DNA from 4 places in the Streptomyces sp. NPDC059008 genome. Region 3 is predicted to be linked to each of the others. Evidence: riboswitches for the same ligand, from Rfam matches in the RefSeq annotation. Region 3 holds a riboswitch; each other region holds the start of a gene.
The links. Region 3 has a riboswitch for cobalamin ahead of ACFWZH_RS09085 (HoxN/HupN/NixA family nickel/cobalt transporter). Riboswitches for the same ligand answer to the same signal wherever they lie in the genome.
Positions count from the first base shown of each region.

Region 1 (5,373 bases), on a different contig from region 3:
TCCTTGATACGGGTCACCACCGCGATCCGTTCCGCCAGCGGGGCGTTCGCCCACACCCCGGACTCGAAGGACGCGCGGGCCGCGGCCACCGCACGGTCGACATCGGCCCGCGAGGCGTGCGGGACGCGGCCGATGACCTGTTCGGTGTGCGGTGAGACGACCTCGATCGTGTCCCGGCCGGCCGGATCGACCAGTTGTCCGCCTATGTAGAGCTTTCCGTGCTCGACGAGGTCGCTCATCGCTGCCGCCTCCTGCGGGTTGGCCGCCTGTCCGATGTGGGGTGCGCACCTACGCGGACCGTCTGGCGCCGACCGTGTGAGGTGCGTGTGCCACAGCGCTGTATTGCCGGGCATCGTGGTGCTGGATCGCTGGGTTGCTGGATCGCTGGTTGCCTGATTGCCGGGTTGCTGAATCGCTGGATTGATGGATTACCGGATTGCCGGATTGCTGCGAACCGACATCTGGCACTGCGTCAGTCGATCGCCTCGGGACTGCTCGGTTTCACCACGCCAGAAACTGATACCAGTTCTAGTTGGAGGAGTCCACGGCGCCGACCAAATCGCCACCGCCACCCCAACCACCATGCACTGGAGGCGAGTTCAGGCCGCCTTGAAACCAGTTCTAGTTATAGTGAGAGGGCAGGTGCGGGGTGACGGGGCGTACGCGACGGGGTGTACGCCACACCGAGAGGGGACCGGGATGACCACGCAGGTGATCGACCACCGAGGCGGGGTGTGGAGCATCGCCGTCCCCATCCCGGACAACCCGCTCGGCCACACCCTCGTCCACCTCCTGGAGACCGACCGCGGGCCGGTGCTCATCGACACCGGCTGGGACGACCCGGACTCCTGGGACGCCCTCGTCGCGGGCGTGGCCGCCTGTGGCTTCGCCCTCACCGATCTCCACGGCGTCCTGATCACCCACCACCACCCCGACCACCACGGCCTCTCCGCCAAGGTGCGGCAGGCGTCCGGCGCCTGGATCGCGATGCACGCCGCGGACACCGCCGTGGTCCGCCGGACCCGCGAGGCCGAGCCGGGCGAGTGGCTCGACTACCTGATCGCCAAGCTCGCGGGCGCGGGCGCGCCGGACGACCATCTGGCACCGCTGCGGGAGGCACGCGGCAACGGGCGCGGCCGGAGACTGCCCGGCCGACAGGCGGCGCTGCCGGACCGCGGGATCGAGCCCGGCGAGCTGCTCGACCTGCCGGGACGCCGAGTGCGGGCCATCTGGACTCCGGGGCACACGCCGGGGCATGTGTGTCTGCACCTGGAGGAGGGTCATCCGGGCGAGGACCATCCGGGCGAGCGGGCTCGCGGCTTCGGCCGACTCTTCTCCGGCGACCACCTCCTCCCGGGCATCACCCCGCACATCGGCCTGTACGGGGACCCGGACGACAGCACGGTCACCGACCCCCTGGGCGACTACCTCGCCTCCCTCGAACGCGTCGGCCGGCTCGCCCCCGCCGAGGTGCTGCCCGCCCATCAGCACGCCTTCACCGACGCCGAGGGGCGCGTACGCGAGCTCATCGCCCACCACGAAGAGCGGCTCTCCGGGCTGAGAACGCTGCTCCGCGAACCCCTCACCCCCTGGCAGCTCGCCGTGGCCATGGAGTGGAACCGTCCCTGGGAACAGATCCCGTACGGCTCCCGGAACATCGCCGTCTCGGAGGCCGAGGCACATCTGCGGCGCCTGGTGAAGCAGGGGGACGTGGAGCGGGTACCCGGCTCCGATCCGGCGACGTACCGGGCGGTGTGACGCACTTGGGGGGGTGTGACGCACAGGAATGGGAGGGTGTGACGCACAGGGGGGTGTGACGAACCCCGCCGCCTCGGCCTTCCCCGGCTCGTACGTGCGGGGCGGGCCCCGTCCGGGCGCCGGTTAAGGTGTGCGGGACAACTTCATCCGTACCCGATCGGGGGAAGCCGGTGGAAATCCGGCGCTGACCCGCAACCGTGAGGACGGCCGTCGGCCCGCGCACTGCGCGGCGCTCCCGGCCGTACGAGCCGGAGCACCCGTTGGGGCACGACCAAGGCTCCCGCCACCGGAACCGCCGCCCGCCCGGACGGACGGCCCGGTGCGCGGCACCGTCGAGGTATACGGAGCTGAGCCCGGTGCCACCGCGCCCGATCGCAGGATCGGTGCCCGGCGGTCGTCCGAGCGCGGCTGCGTACCACCGCCGCGACCCGACCCGAGAGGCACCGACCCGATGGCCCCCATGGCTTCCATGGCTCCCCAGGCCCCTTCGACGCACCCTGTCGCCTTCCTGGCGCGCCGCGCCGCCATGGCGCTGACGGCCGTGGCGGTGCTGGGCACGGCCACCGCCCCCGCCGCGTCCGCGGAGCCCGCGGCCGCCCCGTCGACGTCGCCCAAGAAGCTGCCCGACGGGCTGTACGGCACCAAGGACCCGCAGTACGACGGTGTCTGGCGGCAGTCGCTCGCGCTGCTGGCGCAGGACACGGTCGGCGTACGGCCCGCGGCCTCGGCCGTGGACTGGCTGGTCGGGCAGCAGTGCGCCGACGGCTCGTTCACCGCCTTCCGCGCCGAGCCGAAGCAGCCCTGTGACGCGAAGGCGATGCGGGACACCAACCAGACGGCCGCCGCGGTGCAGGCGCTGGCCGCGCTCGGCGGGCACGGCGAGACCGTGAAGAAGGCCGTGAGCTGGCTGAAGTCGGTGCAGAACGACGACGGCGGCTGGAGCTCGATGGCCGGCTCGGCCAGCGACGCCAACTCCACCTCCGTCGTCATCGGCGCGCTCACGGCGGCCGGCGAGAAGCCGGAGTCGGTCACGTCGAAGAAGGGCGGCAGGACTCCCTACGACGCGCTGCTGACCTTCCAGCTGGGCTGCGCGGCGAAGGAGGGCGAGCACGGCGCGTTCACCTTCCAGCTCAAGGGCGCGGCGCCGAACGCGGACGCCACCGCGGCCGCCGCCACCGGAGCCCTGGGCAAGGGCTTCGTCGTCGCACCGGCCAAGAAGGGGGCTGACACCCCCGTCAAGCCTCTGACCTGCAAGGACGGCAAGCCGGAGAAGTCCGCCGATGCGGCGCGGGCCGCGGACGGCGGCGCCGCCTACCTCGTCGACCAGCTCGACCGGAACGGACAGCATCTGCTCTCCGCGATGCCGGGCCAGGAGGAGCAGCCCGATGTCGGCAACACCGCGGATGCCGTGGTGGCGCTGGCGGCCGGCTCGCACGGGGCCGCCGCCCAGAAGCCGCTGAAGTGGCTGGAGAAGAACGCCGCGGGCTGGGCCAAGGAGAACGGTCCGGCCGCCTACGCCCAGCTGGTGCTCGCCGCGCACGCCACCGGCGCCGACCCGCGCTCCTTCGGAGGCAGCGACCTGGTGGCCGCGCTGAACGCGACCGGGCCCAAGCCTGCCGGTACCGCCTCGCCGGCCGCCGAGGGCACCGAGGACCACAAGGACGGCGACGGCGGCGTCAACGTCTGGTGGGTCGTCGGGGTCGCGCTCGCCTTCGGCGCCGGCATCGGCTTCCTGCTGAGCGGCCGTAAGAAGAAGAACGCGCTCTGATGCGGCCGAGGCAGCTGCTGCAGCCGATGCGGCGCACCCGGATCGCCGGCGTGCTGCTGCTGGCCGGCGCGGTCACCGGGCTGGCCACCGGGCCGGCCCACGCGCAGGAGTACCGCTACTGGTCCTTCTGGGACGGCGGCAGCGGCGGCTCCTGGGCCTACGCCACTCAGGGGCCGGCAACGGTGCGCCCGGCCGACGGCGCGGTCGAGGGCTTCCGCTTCACCGTCAGCGCCGACTCCGCCGCGGCCGGCAAGCCGCGCGCGGCCGCCGACTTCGACGCGATCTGCCGCGAGACGCCCGCCAAGGACGGCCGCAAGCGGATCGGCGTCGTCATCGACTTCGGCACCGCGGCGGACGCTCCCGACGGCGAGCGGCCGCCGAAGGCCCGGACGGAGTGCGCCCAGGTGGCCGAGGACGCCTCGGCGGGCGAGGCACTGGCCGCGGTCGCCGGGTCGCTGCGCTATGACCCCAATGCACTGCTGTGCGCCATCGCCGGCTACCCGGAGTCGGGGTGCGCGGACCAGGTGAGCGGGTCGGACGGGGCGAAGGAGTCCGCCGACCCGGAGAAGTCCGCCGACCGGCGAGGTGCGGCCGGCGCGAAGGGCACGGACGGGGCGAAGGGGGCCGGCTCCGAGGGTGACGGCGGGCCGTCCGCCGGGCTGCTCGGCGGTGTCGCGGCCGTCGTCGTACTGGGTGCGGCGGCCGTGTGGCAGGCGCGCCGTCGGCGCGGATGAGCGCCCCGCAGGCGACCCGTACCACCGCGTTGCACGCCGGCGCCTGGTGGCTGTGGGCCCTCGGCCTGGCCACCGCGGCCTCCCGCACCACCAACCCGCTGCTGCTGGGGCTGCTGGTGGGCGTGGCCGGCTATGTCGTCGCGGCGCGGCGCACGGACGCGCCCTGGGCCCGCTCGTACGGCGCGTTCGTCAAGCTCGGCCTCGTCGTGATCGCCATTCGGCTGGCCTTCGCCTTCGTCCTCGGCTCCCCCATCCCCGGTACGCACACCCTCGTCACGCTGCCCGAAGTGCCGCTGCCCGACTGGGCGAAGGGCGTCCGGATCGGCGGCCGGGTCACGGCGGAGGGCATGGTCTTCGCGCTCTACGACGGACTGAAGCTGGCCACCCTCCTCATCTGCGTGGGCGCCGCCAACGCGCTGGCCAGCCCCTCGCGGTTGCTGAAGTCCCTGCCCGGCGCGCTGTACGAGGCGGGGGTGGCAGTCGTCGTCGCCATGACCTTCGCACCCAACCTGGTCGCCGACGTCCAGCGGCTGCGCGCCGCCCGACGGCTGCGCGGCCGCCCCGACCGCGGCTTCAAGGCACTGCTCCAGGTCGGCGTACCGGTGTTGGAGGGCGCGCTGGAGCGCTCCGTGGCCCTGGCCGCGGCCATGGACGCCCGCGGTTACGGCCGCAGCGCCCAAGTGCCCCGCGCCGTACGTCACCTCACCTCCGTCCTCACCCTCGGCGGCCTGCTCGGCATCTGCGCCGGGACCTACGGCCTGCTCGGCGGCACCGGCGCCGGCTACGGTCTGCCGCTGCTCCTCGCCGGGCTGGCGGCCGCCCTCGCCGGCCTGTGGCTCGGCGGCCGCCGCTCCCTGCGCACCCGTTACCGCCCCGAACGCTGGGGCCCGCGGGCCTGGCTCGTCGCGGGCTCCGGCATCGCCGTGGCCGCCCTGATGATCTGGGCGAACGCCTACGCACCGGCTGCCCTCCACCCGCCCGCCGTCCCCCTCACTACCCCTGTGCTTCCGCTCTGGCCCGCGGCGTCCGTGCTGCTGGGACTGCTCCCCGCGGTGGTGGCACCCCTCCCGAGGCCCACGGACCGAGTGCGGCGCGGAACCCGGCCGCAGGGCC
Region 1 covers NZ_JBHYJC010000056.1:11,384-16,756, reverse strand. Annotated here, with positions in the region: gene ACFWZH_RS35260 (aldehyde dehydrogenase) at 1-239, opposite strand, end outside; gene ACFWZH_RS35255 (MBL fold metallo-hydrolase) at 700-1,758, shown strand; cobalamin riboswitch at 1,896-2,038, shown strand; gene ACFWZH_RS35250 (prenyltransferase/squalene oxidase repeat-containing protein) at 2,210-3,526, shown strand; gene ACFWZH_RS35245 (SCO2322 family protein) at 3,553-4,260, shown strand; partial or broken gene ACFWZH_RS35240 (CbiQ family ECF transporter T component) at 4,257-5,373, shown strand, end outside.
Region 1: linked by a shared signal. The riboswitch ahead of ACFWZH_RS35250 (prenyltransferase/squalene oxidase repeat-containing protein) and the one ahead of ACFWZH_RS09085 (HoxN/HupN/NixA family nickel/cobalt transporter) in region 3 are both predicted to bind cobalamin.

Region 2 (5,373 bases), on a different contig from region 3:
GTCGCTGGCCGTGGCGCTCACCGGCATCCTCGCCACGATGCCGTACATCGCGCTCCAACTGGTCGGCATCCAGGCCGTCCTGGACGTGATGGGCATCGGCGGCGGCGCGCACACCAACTGGTTCGTCAAGGACCTGCCGCTGCTGATCGCCTTCGCGGTGCTGGCCGCGTACACCTACTCCTCCGGCCTGCGCGCGCCCGCCCTGATCGCCTTCGTCAAGGACGGGCTGATCTACCTGGTCATCATCGTGGCGATCGTCTACATCCCGATCAAACTGGGCGGTTTCGACGGGATCTTCGACGCGGCCGGCAAGGCGTTCGCCGAGCCCGGCGCCGTCCCCGGCAAGCCGCGCGGCGAGCTGACCAGCGGACCCAACGCACAGTGGGCGTACGCGACCCTGGCCCTCGGCTCGGCGCTGGCGCTCTTCATGTACCCGCACTCGATCACCGCCACGCTCTCCTCGCGCAGCCGCAACGTGATCCGCCGCAACACCACGATCCTGCCGCTGTACTCCCTGATGCTCGGCTTCCTGGCGCTGCTCGGCTTCATGGCCGTCAAGGCCGGTACGGACATCCAGGGCAACCCGCAGCTGGCCATCCCGCAGTTGTTCGAGGACATGTTCCCCAGCTGGTTCTCCGGCGTCGCGTTCGCCGCGATCGGCATCGGCGCGCTGGTCCCGGCGGCCATCATGTCGATCGCCGCGGCCAACCTGTTCACCCGCAACGTCTACAAGGACTTCCTCAAGCCCGGCGCCACGCCCGAGCAGGAGCACAAGGTCGCCAAGCTGGTCTCCCTGCTGGTCAAGGTCGGCGCCCTGGTCTTCGTCCTCACCATGGACAAGACCGTCGCGATCAACTTCCAGCTGCTGGGCGGCATCTGGATCCTGCAGACCATGCCGGCCCTGGTCGGCGGCCTGTTCACCCGCTGGTTCCACCGCTGGGCGCTGCTGACCGGCTGGGCGGCCGGCATGCTCTACGGCACGCTCGCGGCGTACGGCGTCGCCAGCCCGACCCAGGCCCACTTCGGCGGCTCCAGCAAGGAGATCCCCGGCATCGGCGAGATCGGCTACATCGGCCTGACCGCCTTCGTCCTGAACGTCGTGGTGACGGTCGTCCTGACGTTCGCCCTGAAGGCCGTGAAGGCCCCTGAGGGCGTCGACGAGACCAGCCCCGGCGACTACACCGCGGACGTCGGCGACAAGGGCGTCTCGGCGGAACTGCCGCCGGCCACGGCGGGGGCACCGGCGGGGCACTGAGCGCCGGATCAGCCTCGGCCGCGGGCCGCCGCATCCCTTCGGGGTGCGGCGGCCCAGTCTTTGAGCGGCTCCGTATCCAGAGTGATATCCACGGGGTCGGGCAGGTGAAGCGTCTCGCCGAACGCGACGGTGCGGATGTCCTCGTAGCGGGAGGCGTCGGGCTCGCCGTGAAGCGTGAGCCGACGTTCTTCCCGCTCGATCAGCAGATACAGCGGGATGCCGGCCTCCGCATAGGCACGGGGCTTCTGTACCCGGGCACGGTGGTCGGCTCCGGGGTCGCATGAGGTGATCTCGACGACCATCAAGACCGGTTCAGGATCCACCCATTGCCCTTGACCCGCGAAAGCCCCGCTGTGCGCGAGCAAACCGTCCGGGCAGGCGCGTCCGTCGCGGCCGGACTGCACCTTCAGGCCCTGGGAAGCCGAGAGCCAGAGTTCGGGCCGATTCCGCAGGAAGAGGCGGGTGAGCCACGCGACGGTCCTCCCGTGGTTCCCGTCCGGCCCGGCCTTGCTGCTGACTCGCCCCTCGATGAGCTCCAGCCGAGGGCGCTCGTCGGAGCGAGCGAGTATCCGAGCAGCCTCTTCGAAGTACTCGGTGAGCGTGCGGTAGGGCCGGTCGGGGGAATCGGTCACGGGACTTTCTCCTCTCACTGCCGAGCTGAGCCGGGGCGTGGCACCGACGATAACCAGGCCCACCGACACCCACCCCGCCGTCGGTCCCACCCCCCACACTTGAGCCCATGGACATCACGATCAGGCCCGTGCGGCAGGCGGAGTTCGGTGCGGTCGGGGAGTTGCTGGTGGCCGTCTATCTGGCCGATGGGCTGCTGGTATCCGGGGAGAGCGACACCTACGCGGCGACGCTGCGGAGGGTGGCGGAGCGGGCGGAGCGGGCCGAGGTGCTGGTGGCCGTGGAGGGGCCCGAGGAGCGGGTGGTGGGGACGGTCACCTTCAGCGCGTACGGGAGCCCGTACGCGGAGCTGGCGCGGCCCGGCGAGGGGGAGTTCCGGATGCTCGCGGTGCGGCCCGAGGGACGCGGACGAGGGGTCGGGGAGGCGTTGGTGGCGGCGTGTCTGGAGCGGGCGCGGGCGCTCGGGCTGAGCGGCATGGTGCTGTCCACGCCGCGTCATGTGCTGCCCGCGCACCGGCTCTACCGGCGGCTGGGATTCGCGCGCGCCGAGGAGCGGGACTGGGATCCGATACCGGGCGTCACGCTCTGGGCGTTCGCGCGGGAGGTGGCCTGAAAGGCGCTCCAGGCCCGGCCCGAGGGCCGTTCCGGGCGCTCCCCCGCCCCCTGGCACTTCGCACACCTGTCGGAGTGGTATGAGGAAGCGACACAAGATGTGGGGGTGCACGCGGGGAGCAGCACAAGATGTATGCTCGTCCTCGCTGTCGCCGCAGGGGAATCCGGTGGGAATCCGGAACTGTCCCGCAACGGTGTAAGAGCGCGCCCAGTGGCCCGATGAGGGCCCTGCCGCGCGCCCGTGAAGTCCGAGGACCTGCCGACGGTACGCCCGCACCGCCATCGGTGCGGACGTCGATACGTCCGGGCCCCGAGGGTTGGGTCGGTGGACGCCGCGCGGTGTGCCCGCGCACCCTTGACCGTCACGGGGTGCCGCATGCGCGCGTGCGGCCGTCGCGTCCCGCCCCTCCCGGCCCCCGCCGAGTGAGGGAGAGCATCACGTGACCATCGCGCCAACGGAACCCGCGTCAGACGCCGAGGTCGTGCAGCCTGCGGTGACCACGCCCGCCACCCCCGCCGGCGGCGGTCCGGGCGAGGACGGGCAGGACGGTCCGGGCGTCGCGCTGCTGCGCACCCTGACGAAGCTGACCGAGGACCTGACCGCGACCGACCCCGGCAAGGTGGCCGCCGCCGCCCTGCGCGGCCGGTACGAGGGCGCGGGCGAGTCCGAACTGCGGTCGCTGGCCATCGAGGCCGCGGCCGGACTGATCGGTGACGAGCCGCAGTACTCCAAGCTCGCCGCGCGGCTGCTCACCCTCTCGATCTCGGAGGAGGCGGCCGCACAGGGGGCGGTCGCCTTCTCCGCCTCCGTCGCAGTCGGCCACCGCGAGGGGCTGATCGCCGACGAGACCGCGGAGTTCGTTCGAACCCACGCCGCCCGGCTGGACGCCCTGGTCGACCAGGCGCTCGCCGACGGGGCCGACGACCGGTTCGGGTACTTCGGGCTGCGCACCCTGCACTCGCGCTACCTGCTGCGCCACCCCACCACCCGTCAGGTCATCGAGACGCCCCAGCACTTCCTGCTCCGGGTGGCCTGCGGCCTCGCCGAGGACGGCAGCGAACGCGCCCTGGACGACGTCGCCGAGCTGTACGGCCTCACCAGCTCGCTGTCGTACCTGCCCTCCTCCCCCACGCTGTTCAACTCCGGCACCCGCCACCCGCAGATGTCGTCCTGCTACCTGCTGGACTCGCCGCTGGACGAGCTGGACTCGATCTACGACCGCTACCACCAGGTGGCGCGGCTGTCCAAGCACGCCGGCGGCATCGGCCTGTCCTACTCCCGCATCCGCGCCCGCGGTTCGCTGATCCGCGGCACCAACGGGCACTCCAACGGCATCGTGCCCTTCCTGCGCACCCTGGACGCCTCGGTCGCGGCCGTGAACCAGGGCGGCCGGCGCAAGGGCGCCGCCTGTGTCTACCTGGAGACCTGGCACGCCGACATCGAGGAGTTCCTGGAGCTGCGCGACAACACCGGTGAGGAGGCCCGCCGCACCCACAACCTGAACATCGCGCACTGGATCCCGGACGAGTTCATGCGCCGGGTGGAGGCGGACGCCGACTGGTCGCTGTTCTCCCCCTCGGACGCCCCGGAGCTGGTGGACCTGTGGGGCGAGGAGTTCGACGCCGCCTACCGCAAGGCCGAGGCCGAGGGCCGGGCGCTCAAGCAGATCCCGGCCCGGGTGCTGTACTCCCGCATGATGCGCACCCTGGCGCAGACCGGCAACGGCTGGATGACGTTCAAGGACGCCGCCAACCGCACCGCCAACCAGACCGCCGAGCCCGGCCAGGTCGTGCACTCCTCCAACCTGTGCACGGAGATCCTGGAGGTGACCGACGACGGGGAGACCGCGGTCTGCAACCTGGGGTCGGTCAACCTCGCCGCTCACCTGGGTGACGACGGTGAGATGGACTGGGAGAAGCTGGACGCCACGGTCCGTACCGCCGTCACCTTCCTCGACCGGGTCGTGGACATCAACTTCTACCCGACCGAGCAGGCCGGGGCCTCCAACTCCCGCTGGCGCCCGGTGGGTCTGGGCCTGATGGGCCTGCAGGACGTCTTCTTCCGGCTGCGGCTGCCCTTCGACTCGGCCGAGGCCCAGGAGCTGTCGACCCGGATCTCCGAGCGGATCATGCTCGCCGCGTACGAGGCGTCCGCCGCCCTCGCCGAGCGGCACGGCCCGCACCCGGCCTGGTCGGCGACCCGCACCGCCCGCGGTGTGCTGCACCCGGACCACTACCCGAACGCCGAGCCCCGCTGGGCGGACCGCTGGGCGGCGCTGCGCACCCGGATCGCCACGACCGGGATGCGCAACTCGCTGCTGCTGGCGATCGCGCCGACCGCGACCATCGCCTCGATCGCGGGCGTGTACGAGTGCATCGAGCCGCAGGTCTCCAACCTCTTCAAGCGCGAGACGCTGTCGGGTGAGTTCCTGCAGGTCAACGCGTATCTGATCGAGGAGCTCAAGGCTCTTGGGCTGTGGGACGCGCGGACCCGTGACGCGCTGCGCGAGGCGAACGGCTCGGTGCAGGACGTCGATTGGATCCCCGAGGAGGTCCGGGCGCTGTACCGCACCGCCTGGGAGATCCCGCAGCGCGCCCTGATCGACATGGCCGCGGCCCGTACGCCCTTCATCGACCAGAGCCAGTCGCTGAACCTCTTCATGGCGTCGCCGACCATCGGCAAGCTCAGCTCGATGTACGCCTACGCCTGGAAGCGCGGCATCAAGACGACGTACTACCTGCGTTCGCGCCCGGCGACCCGGATCGCCCAGTCGGCCCGCGGCACCGCGGCCGCCGGCGGCACCGTCCCCGTACCGCAGCAGGCCACCGACCCCGAGGCGGTCGCCTGCTCCCTGGAAAACCCCGAGTCCTGCGAG
Region 2 covers NZ_JBHYJC010000019.1:6,694-12,066, reverse strand. Annotated here, with positions in the region: gene mctP (monocarboxylate uptake permease MctP) at 1-1,255, shown strand, start outside; gene ACFWZH_RS22415 (Uma2 family endonuclease) at 1,264-1,887, opposite strand; gene ACFWZH_RS22410 (GNAT family N-acetyltransferase) at 1,995-2,498, shown strand; cobalamin riboswitch at 2,614-2,776, shown strand; gene ACFWZH_RS22405 (ribonucleoside-diphosphate reductase subunit alpha) at 2,938-5,373, shown strand, end outside.
Region 2: linked by a shared signal. The riboswitch ahead of ACFWZH_RS22405 (ribonucleoside-diphosphate reductase subunit alpha) and the one ahead of ACFWZH_RS09085 (HoxN/HupN/NixA family nickel/cobalt transporter) in region 3 are both predicted to bind cobalamin.

Region 3 (5,373 bases):
GGCCACGGCCGAGGCACCGAGGGAGCCGGACCGATCCGCCGCCGGCCGGCCGCCGATCAGGCACGATGGCCCCATCATGGATCCCCGGCACCTCCTCTCCCGCGCCCGCCGGCTCGCCGGCTCCGCGACCCCCGCACGACGCCGACTGCTCGGCATCACCGGCCCACCGGGCGCCGGCAAGTCCACCCTCGCCGCCCACCTGGTGGCGGAGCTGGCCGGGCAGGCGGCGCTCGTCCCGATGGACGGCTTCCATCTCGCCGAGGCGGAGCTGCACCGCCTCGGCCGCACGGACCGCAAGGGCGCGCCCGACACCTTCGATCCCGCCGGGTACGAGGCACTGCTGGCGCGCCTGCGCACGCCGGAGCCGGACACCACCGTCTACGCCCCGTCCTTCGACCGTCGCATCGAGGAGCCGGTCGCCGGCAGCATCGCCGTCGCACCACACATCCCGCTCGTCGTCACCGAGGGCAACTACCTCCTCCTCGACTCCGCGCCGTGGCCACGGGTCCGCGCGCTGCTCGACGAGGTCTGGTACGTGGAGCTGGACAACCCGGAGCGAATCCGGCGGCTGATCGACCGCCATGAGCGCTTCGGGCGCCCACGCGCCGACGCCGAACGGTTCGTGCACACCTCGGACGAGGCCAACGCCCGCCTCGTGGCGGCGACTCGCGACCACGCCGACCTCGTCATCTCCTTCGCCCCCGAAACGGCCCCCGCCCCGTCCGGCGACTGACCCCTACCGCCGCCCGCCGGCCAACAGACCGACCACCGACAGCGCGCCCCACCCCACGGACACCGCGGCCGCCTTCGCCCTCCGGTCCCGACCCGGCAGCGTCGCACCGACCAGGACGGCGTCCCCGAGATCCGCCGCGATCCTTATGTACGCGGCGGTGCGCAGCGCCGGCCCCTCGGGCGCCAGCGCGAGCGCGAGCCCGCTGGCCACCTCCCGCCAGGCCAGCGGGCGCAACGAGACCCGGGTGGCCCGCTCGACCCTTCCCTCACCGTCGACCAGCCCCGAAGGCCGCGCCAGCAGATCGGGCACCGCCGTCACCGCCACCCCGTACACCGCCGTGGCCACCCCGACCGCACGCAACAGACCGACCTTCATCCGCTCTCCCGCTCTCCCTCGCCGACGCCTTCCGCCCTCACCGCCTGCTTCCCCTCAACTCCTTTCCGCATCAAGCCCCTTCCCAAACGACATCATCGATGTCATCATGACATCATGAGTGTCAATGAGGGGGATGCCGCAGAGCATGGCACCGACGCGAACGGCGCTGGAGCGCACAGCTCCACCGCGCGCGACGCCGACAGGGAGGGGACCGACGGACCCCCTCCCGCCGAGGACCTGCTGTACGGCGTCATCAGACGCCTTTGGCCGCTGCACCGGACGGTCGTCCGCGCGGTGGAGCGCGAGCTGACGGACACGGGCATGACCGCCGGTGAACACGCATTGCTGGACGCCCTGCACAGCGAAGGCCCCAGGACCGTGCCGCAGTTGGCCCGCTCCATGGGGCTCGACAGACAGCCGGTGCAGCGCTGGGTGAACCACGCCGCGGAGCTGGGCCTGGTCGTGACGACACCCAACCCCGCACACCGCCGCTCCTCCCTGATCGAGCTCACCGCCGAGGGCACGGCGGCAATACGCGGGATCCAGGAGTTCGAGGCGACGGAGCTGCGACGACGACTGGCCGACCTGCCCGCCGAGGACGTCCGCACGACCCTGCATGTACTCGACCGACTCGGCGAGGAATTCCGGCACCTGGCGAACGGCTCACACGTTCCACCGGAGAATGCCGACATCACCGACAAGTAATGTCAGCACCACGCATCTCACGCGCAAAGGACGGTCCGGAGCATGACCCGAGCAATCACCGACTGGTCCGAGGTCGACAACGGCCTCGTGCCGGTCGACAGCGGCGAGCTGTTCTATGAGACGGCCGGCTCGGGTCCCGCGGTGGTGCTGCTGCACGGCGGCATGCTCGACCAGCACATGTGGGACGAACAGTTCACCTGGCTGGTGAACTCCGGCCTCCGCGCGATCCGCTACGACTTCCGCGGCCACGGCCTGTCCTCCACGGTGGACGGGGACTACGCCAACCACGACGACCTGTGCACGCTCCTGGACGCGCTCGACGCCCCCAGCGCCGTCCTCGTCGGCCTCTCACACGGTTCGCGGGTCGCCCTCGACACCGCGATAGCCCACCCGGACCGGGTGACGGCCCTCGCGCTCGCCTCCCCCGGCATCAGCGGCCGCCCCTTCACCGACCCCTTCGTCCTGGAGCACATCAAGGAGCAGGTCGCGGCCATCGGCGCACCGGACGGCGCGGAGCGCTATGTCGAGCACTTCCTGCGGATGTGGGTGGACGGTCCGCATCGCGAACCATCCGCCGTGCACCCGGGGTTCCGTGAGCGGATGCGCGCCTCGGCCACGGCCAATGTGGAGGTGCATGCCGACGGGCTGGGCGCCGGGATGCCCCTTGAGGTCGGCGCCGCGGACCGTCTCGGCGAGATCCGGGTGCCGACGGTCGTGCTCGACGGCGACCTCGACAGTACGGACATCTCCGCCAACGCCCACGCCATAGCGCTGGCCGTCCCCGGCGCCCGAAGAGTCCGAATACCGGGCGCGGCCCATATGGTCAATCTGGAGAACACCGGGCTCTTCGACCGCGAACTGCATGCCTTTCTCTCGTCCTTGGAGTACTGACCCGGCGCCCCTGGCCCACCGGCCCCGCCGGAGCCCCGGCCCTCCCGGCGACCACCGGCCGTGAGTCCGCTGCCACTGGCCCGCACCTCCACCCGTCCTCCTCGACAGATCCCGCACTCCCCGGCAGATAGAGTGACCGAGCCGTGGTGTTCGGGAAGACCGGTGCCGGACCTTGTGTCCCAGGCCGGAGCGGCCCTCGCCACTGTGATCGGGGAGTTTCCAGCCCTTTCCGTATGCGCATGGCGCGCGTACGGCGCCACTGACCGCAGCCCGCGGCCGGGAAGGCGGGGAGGGACGCGTGCACCCGTAAGCCAGGAGACCGGCCACGGCATCTCACGAAGTGATCCACGAGGTGCTGGAGCGTGACCGCCGGATGGCCCTGTCCACCGATACCCCGAACACCCCTGCCCCCGCCGCGTTCCGGTGGCGCCGGCAGGACACCCTCCGTACCGCCGGTCTGATGGCCGTCATAGCCGGTCTGCACGTCGTCGCCTTCGGCGTGCTCTTCCTGCTCGTCGTCCCGCACCACTACTCCGTGGGCAGCCAGGTCTTCGGCGCCGGACTCGGCATCACCGCCTACACCCTCGGCATGCGGCACGCCTTCGATGCCGACCACATCGCCGCGATCGACAACACCACCCGCAAGTTGATGGCCGACGGCAAGCGGCCGGTCTCGGTGGGCTTCTGGTTCGCGCTCGGCCACTCCAGCGTGGTGGTCGCGATGGCCGCCCTCGTGGCGGGCGGCGCCCAGCTCGCCGGGACCCTGCTCAACGACGAGTCCCGTACCCACCAGATCCTCGGCACCATCGGCACCACGGTCTCGGGGACGTTCCTCTACCTCATCGCCGCCCTCAACCTCATCGCGTTGGCCGGGATCTGGCGGGTCTTCCGCGGTATGCGCGACGGCCGGTACGACGAGGCCGAGCTGGAGCAGCGCCTCGACTCGCGCGGCTTCATGAACCGCTTCCTGGGGCGCTTCACCCGCTCGATCTCCCGCCCCGGCCAGATGTTCCCGCTCGGCTTCCTCTTCGGGCTCGGCTTCGACACCGCGACCGAGGTGACCCTGATGGTGATGGCGGGCAGCGGCGCCGCGGCCGGCCTGCCGTGGTACGCGATCCTGTGCCTGCCGCTGCTGTTCGCCGCCGGGATGAGCCTGTTCGACACCCTCGACGGCACGTTCATGAACTTCGCCTACCAGTGGGCGTTCTCCAACCCGGTGCGCAAGGTCTACTACAACCTCACCATCACCGGACTGTCGATCGCCGTCGCCTTCTTCATCGGCACGATCGAGCTGGTGACCGTGCTGCACGACAAACTCGCCCTCGACGACCCGCTGACCGGCTGGATCTCCAGCCTCGACCTCGACAACGTCGGCTTCATCATCGTCGGCCTGTTCGTCGTGGTGTGGGCCGCGGCGCTGGCGTACTGGCGACTGAGCGGCGTGGAGAAGCGCTGGGCGCAGCGAGCGGAGGCGGCGGACCGGGCGAAGCCCGCAGAGCAGGCGGCACCGGCGTCGGACTCCTGAGGCACGGCGCGCGGGCCGCGCCTCACCTCACGTGGCCGAACCGGCCGCGGCGCCCGTCACCAGATCCGGCCCCCAGCGCCTCAGCGCCACCGCCAGATCCAGCGGCCGCAGCCGGTCCGCCACCTCCGGCCCCGGCCAGTCCTCCCGCGGAACCCGCCACATCACCTCGAACTCGTTGCCGTCCGGGTCCCTGGCGTACAGGGACTTGGAGACGAGGTGGTCGGTGGCGCCGACCAGGGCGCCGCGCTCGCCGAGCCGCGCCTCGGCCGCGGCGAGTTCGCCGAGCGTGCCGACCTCCCAGGCCAGGTGGTACAGCCCGACGCGCCCGGCCTCCGGCCCCGGCGCGTCCGCCCCTACCGCGAACAGCCCCAGGTCGTGATCGTTCAGCGAGCCGGGCGCGCTGAGGAAGGCCGCCCGCCCCGGTATCTCCACATCCACGGTGAGCCCCAGCGCCTCACCGTAGAAAGCCACCGCCCGTGCCACATCCCGGACGTACAACACCGCGTGATTGAGCCGTCGTACGGCCATGAACCCGCTCTCCGATCTCCCACCACGACACCACGTGGCCCATTTACTTGAAACTTCAAACTACTGTGGACGATACACCCCCACACGCCACAAACAACAGCCCCCAGCGGCCCCCGGAGCACCTCCACCCCCGCCACCCCACCGCCCCCGGGCACGAAAACGGCCCCCGACTCAAACGAGCCGGGGGCCGCTGACCTCACGGTCCACCACTACGGGCACCACAGGATCCGAACCTGCGACACCTACTTGCAGGAGAGCCTCTGCTCCCAGGCCGATGCCTCGGGGCGGGCCTCCAGGCCACGGATGTGCTGCCGCCTGGCGACCGGCAGGAGCTCGAATACCCCCACCGGCCGGGCTAGCCGGCCCTCTTCGCCCGAACGTCCTCGGCCGTCAGGGCCTTACCACCGACTGCCCATTCGCCGCTGGGCGTCTCGGTGACCACCACATGCGTCACCGGTCGCAGTGCCTCGCCTTCGATGGCGATCAACGCCTCGGAGACATCTTCGACCATCTTCTGCTTCTCTTCGGGGGTGAATACTCCGGCGATCACCTTGATGTCGATGAATGGCATCGGATGCCTCCCACAGATGGTGAGATCGAGCCGCCATGTCGCCTT
Region 3 covers NZ_JBHYJC010000004.1:287,492-292,864, reverse strand. Annotated here, with positions in the region: gene ACFWZH_RS09105 (nucleoside/nucleotide kinase family protein) at 77-733, shown strand; gene ACFWZH_RS09100 (hypothetical protein) at 737-1,108, opposite strand; gene ACFWZH_RS09095 (MarR family winged helix-turn-helix transcriptional regulator) at 1,223-1,813, shown strand; gene ACFWZH_RS09090 (alpha/beta fold hydrolase) at 1,856-2,704, shown strand; cobalamin riboswitch at 2,832-3,047, shown strand; gene ACFWZH_RS09085 (HoxN/HupN/NixA family nickel/cobalt transporter) at 3,078-4,229, shown strand; gene ACFWZH_RS09080 (VOC family protein) at 4,257-4,757, opposite strand; gene ACFWZH_RS09075 (4-oxalocrotonate tautomerase family protein) at 5,113-5,328, opposite strand.

Region 4 (5,373 bases), on a different contig from region 3:
CCGGGCGACCGTCACGACGAGATCCTCACCCCCGCCGCCCTGGACTTCCTCGGGCACCTTGCCGCCGCCTTCGGCGAGCGCCGGCAGGACCTGATGAAGGAACGCCGTCGGCAGGCCCTGCGTCTGGCGAGCGGTTCCCCGCTGGACTTCCCGCTGGTCACCTCCGCCGTGCGCGCCGACCCGTCGTGGCGTGTCGCCGCGCCGGCGCCGGGCCTGACCGACCGCCGCGTCGAGATCACCGGCCCGCCGGACCGGCGCATGACGATCAACGCGCTCAACTCCGGCGCCCAGGTGTGGATGGCCGACTTCGAGGACGCCACCGCCCCCACCTGGGACAACATCATCGGCGGCCAGCTGAACCTGCGCGACGCCATCGACCGGCGCATCGACTTCACCAGCGCCGACGGCAAGGAGTACCGGCTCGCCGACCGCGACCGGCTCGCCACCATCGTCGTCCGGCCGCGCGGCTGGCATCTCGACGAGGGGCACCTGGAGTTCGCCGGCGGACCGGTGCCCGCCGCGCTCGTCGACTTCGGCCTGTACTTCTTCCACTGCGCGCGGCGTCAGCTCGACGCCGGCCACGGCCCGTACTTCTACCTGCCGAAGCTGGAGAACCGCTACGAGGCCCGGCTGTGGAACGACGTGTTCGTCCTCGCCCAGGAGCTGCTCGGCATCCCCCGCGGCACGATCCGCGCCACCGTGCTCATCGAGACGATCACCGCCGCCTTCGAGATGGAGGAGATCCTCCACGAGCTGCGCGAGCACAGCTCCGGTCTCAACGCCGGTCGCTGGGACTACCTGTTCAGCCTGATCAAGACCCTGGGGCACCGCACCGGCTTCCTGCTGCCGGACCGGGCGAAGGTGACCATGACCGCCCCCTTCCTGCGGGCGTACACCGAACTGCTGGTGCGCACCTGCCACAAGCGGGGCGCCCATGCGATCGGAGGCATGGCGGCGCAGGTGCCGAGCAAGGACCCGGCCGCCAACGAGGCGGCGCTGGCCAAGGTCCGGCTGGACAAGGAGCGCGAGGCCGAGGACGGCTTCGACGGCTCCTGGGTGGCCCACCCCGGCCTCGTCCCCCTGTGCCGCGAGGTGTTCGACGGCGTTCTCGGCGGCCGGCCGCACCAGATCGACCGTACCCGCGACGACGTGGCGGTGGGCGCCGCGGACCTGCTCTCGGTGCGCCGCATCAGCGGTCCGCCCACGGCGGAGGGGATACGTGCCAACGTCGCCGTCGCCCTGCGCTACTTCGCCGCCTGGCTGCGCGGTCAGGGCGCGGTCGCCCTGTACGGCCTGATGGAGGACGCCGCCACCGCCGAGATCGCCCGCGTGCAGATCTGGCAGTGGCTGCGCCACCGGGTCGTCGACCGCGAGACGGTCCTGCGGCTGCTCGACGAGGAGCTCGCCGCGCTCGGCGCCGAGTACCCGTGGGCGGACCTCGACGCGGTGCGGGACCTGTTCGAACGCAACGCGCTGGCCCGCGAGTTGCCGAGCTTCTTCACCCCGGACGCCTACTCCCGCCACCTCGTGCGGAACGCGGAGACCCGGTCATGAGCGCGGGTATCCAGCGCGTCGGGGTGGTCGGCGGCGGTCAGATGGGCGCGGGCATCGCCGAGGTGTGCGCACGGGCCGGTCTCGACACGGTGGTCTGTGAGGCCGACGCCACGGCCGCCCGCGCCGCACGGGAGCGGGTGGCCGCCTCGCTGGACCGCGCCGTCCAGCGGGGGAAGCTGGAGCCGGCCGCGGCCCGGCAGGCCCTCGACCGCCTGCTCTTCACCGGCAGCCTGGCGGACCTGGCCGACCGTCAGCTGGTCATCGAGGCCGTCGTCGAGAACGCCGACGCCAAGACGGAGGTGTTCGCCGCGCTCTACAAGATCGTCGAGGATCCCGGGGCGGTGCTGGCGACCAACACCTCCTCCCTCCCCGTCATGCGCCTGGGCATGGCCACCGGCCGCGCCGACCGGGTCGTGGGACTGCACTTCTTCAACCCCGTCCCGGTGCTGCCGCTGGTGGAGATCGTGACCTCCCTGCACACGGCCCCGGAAACGGTCTCCCTCGTGGCGGACTTCGCCACCGGCGTCCTGGGCAAGACGGTCGTCCGCTCCCAGGACCGGGCCGGCTTCGTCGTCAACGCGCTGCTCGTCCCGTATCTGCTGGCGGCGATCCGTATGGCGGAGTCGGGCTTCGCCACCGCCGCGGACATCGACACCGGCATGGAGCTGGGCTGCGCCCACCCCATGGGGCCACTCAGGCTCGCGGACCTGATCGGGCTGGACACCGTCGCCTCGATCGCCGAGTCGCTCTACGACGAGTTCAAGGAACCCCTCTACGCCCCTCCCCCGCTGCTCCAACGGATGGTCGAGGCGGGGCTGCTGGGCCGCAAGACCGGCCGGGGGTTCCACCAGTACGACCAGAACTGAAGGGTCTGGTCGGTCCGGGCTGAGGGGCCCGGACCGCACCGCCGGTGGAGGGACCGGCGGCTGCTCACAGGAGGGCGGGAAACGCATGTGCGGCGTTTCCCGCCCTCGTCGTGCTTCACACCTGTCGACCGCGTGTCCCACCTCACCTTCCGAATGATCGACCTGGACGTACCGCATCGCCGGACGGCCCTTAGGCTGACCAGTGCAGCTGGTTCGCCCCGTCCGCCAGGCGGGATGCGTCGCAAGAGGGAACCCGGTGGGAATCCGGGACTGCCCCGCAGCGGTGAGCGGGAACGACCGCCGTCATACGCACTGGGTCCGACGAGAGGACCTGGGAAGCGACGGCCATTAGGTGTCCTCCCCCGTGAGGACGTGCCCGCGAGTCCGAAGACCTGCCATCTGCCCGGGTGCGAACCACTCGCATCCGGATATCCCGGTGACCTCGAGGGCGGGTCGGCGTACACACCAGGCGGAGGACCGCGCCATGCCGCGCGAGGTCGTACCGCACGGTGCGTCACCCCTTCGCGCCTTCGTCCCGTCGCCGGGATCTCAGGGATTCGTCTCGCGAAGGAGATCTCCGTGAACACCAAGTCCGCAGCCGCGGCAGCACGGGCCACCGTGTACGGCTACCCGCGTCAGGGCCCGGACCGGGAACTGAAGAAGTCGATCGAGGGCTACTGGAAGGGCCGCGTCACCGCCGACGCCCTCCGCGCCACCGCCGCCGAACTGCGCCGCACCACCTGGCAGCAGCTGGCCGGGGCCGGCCTCGACGAGGTCCCGACCGGCGACTTCTCGTACTACGACCACGTCCTGGACACCACCGTCATGGTCGGCGCGATCCCCGACCGCCACCGGGCCGCCGTCGCGGCCGATCCGCTCGACGGCTACTTCGCCATGGCGCGAGGCACGCAGGATGTCGCACCGCTGGAGATGACCAAGTGGTTCGACACCAACTACCACTACCTGGTGCCCGAGTTGGGTCCTGACACGACGTTCACCGCCGACTCCGCCAAGCAGGTCGCCGAGCTGACCGAGGCCCTGGCACTGGGTCTGACGGCCCGGCCCGTCCTGGTCGGTCCCGTCACCTATCTGCTGCTGGCCAAGCCCGCGCCCGGCGTGGCCGCCGGCTTCGACCCGCTGACCCTCCTGGACCGCCTGCTGCCCGTGTACGCCGAGGTCCTCGCCGACCTGCGCGCCGCCGGCGCCGAGTGGGTGCAGCTGGACGAGCCCGCCCTCGTCCAGGACCGCACCCCGGCCGAGCTCCACACCGCCGCCCGCGCCTACCGCGAACTCGGCGCCCTCACCGACCGGCCCAAGCTGCTCGTCGCCTCCTACTTCGACCGCCTGGGCGACGCCCTGCCCGTGCTGGCCAAGGCCCCGGTCGAGGGGCTCGCACTGGACTTCACCGAGGCCGCCGCCGCCAACCTGGACGCCCTCGCGGCCGTCGGCGGACTGCCGGGCAAGCGACTGGTCGCCGGCGTCGTCAACGGCCGCAACATCTGGGTCAACGACCTGGAGAAGTCCCTCGCCACGCTCGGCACCCTCCTCGGCCTGGCCGACCGGGTCGATGTGTCGGCCTCCTGCTCCCTGCTGCACGTCCCCCTCGACGCGGCGGCCGAGCGGGACATCGAACCGCAGGTCCTGCGCTGGCTCGCGTTCGCCCGGCAGAAGACGGCCGAGATCGTCACCCTCGCCACGGGCCTGACCCGCGGTACCGGCGCCATCACCGCCCAACTGGCCACGACCCGGGCGGCCCTGGCTTCCCGGGCCAACTCCCCCCTCACCCACGACCCGGCCGTCCGCGCCCGGTCCGGCGCGATCACCGAGAGCGACGCCCGCCGCTCGCAGCCCTACGCCGAACGGACCACGGCCCAACGCGCCCACCTCCGCCTGCCGCTGCTGCCGACCACGACCATCGGCTCCTTCCCGCAGACCGGCGAACTGCGCACCGCACGGGCCGACCTGCGCGCGGGCCGGATCGACACGGCCGGGTACGAGGAGCGGATCAAGGCCGAGATCCGGGAGGTGCTCGCCTTCCAGGAGAAGGCCGGTCTGGACGTCCTCGTCCATGGCGAGGCCGAACGCAACGACATGGTCCAGTACTTCGCCGAGCAGCTCATCGGCTACCTCGCCACGCAGCACGGCTGGGTCCAGTCCTACGGCACCCGCTACGTCCGCCCGCCGATCCTGGCCGGCGACATCTCCCGCCCCGAGCCGATGACGGTGCGCTGGACGGCCTACGCCCAGTCCCTCACCGACCGTCCGGTCAAGGGCATGCTGACCGGCCCGGTCACCATGCTCGCCTGGTCCTTCGTCCGCGACGACCAACCCCTGGGCGACACCGCCCGCCAGGTCGCCCTGGCCCTGCGCGACGAGGTCGGCGACCTGGAGGCGGCCGGCACGTCCGTCATCCAGGTGGACGAGCCGGCGCTGCGCGAGACCCTGCCGCTGCGCACCGCCGACCGGCCCGCCTACCTGGCCTGGGCCACGGAGGCGTTCCGGATCACCACCAGCGGCGTCCGCCCGGACACCCAGATCCACACCCACATGTGCTACGCCGAGTTCGGCGACATCGTCCAGGCCATCGACGACCTCGACGCCGACGTCATCAGCCTGGAGGCCGCCCGCTCCCACATGCAGGTCGCCCGTGAACTGGCCGCCCACGGCTACCCGCGCGAGGCCGGGCCCGGCGTGTACGACATCCACTCGCCGCGCGTGCCCAGTTCGCAGGAGGCGGCCGAACTGCTGCGCACCGGCCTGAAGGCCATCCCCGCCGAGCGGCTGTGGGTGAACCCGGACTGCGGTCTGAAGACCCGGGGCTGGCCCGAGACCCGGGCTTCCCTGGAGAACCTGGTGGCCGCGGCCCGCACCGTCCGCGGCGAGCTGCCCGCGTCCTGACCGGACGGCTCCCGAGGGGCCGGGGCCACCAGCGCCCCGGCCCCGACGCCGAGAT
Region 4 covers NZ_JBHYJC010000003.1:330,382-335,754, reverse strand. Annotated here, with positions in the region: gene aceB (malate synthase A) at 1-1,554, shown strand, start outside; gene ACFWZH_RS06820 (3-hydroxybutyryl-CoA dehydrogenase) at 1,551-2,420, shown strand; cobalamin riboswitch at 2,613-2,835, shown strand; gene metE (5-methyltetrahydropteroyltriglutamate--homocysteine S-methyltransferase) at 3,000-5,318, shown strand.
Region 4: linked by a shared signal. The riboswitch ahead of metE (5-methyltetrahydropteroyltriglutamate--homocysteine S-methyltransferase) and the one ahead of ACFWZH_RS09085 (HoxN/HupN/NixA family nickel/cobalt transporter) in region 3 are both predicted to bind cobalamin.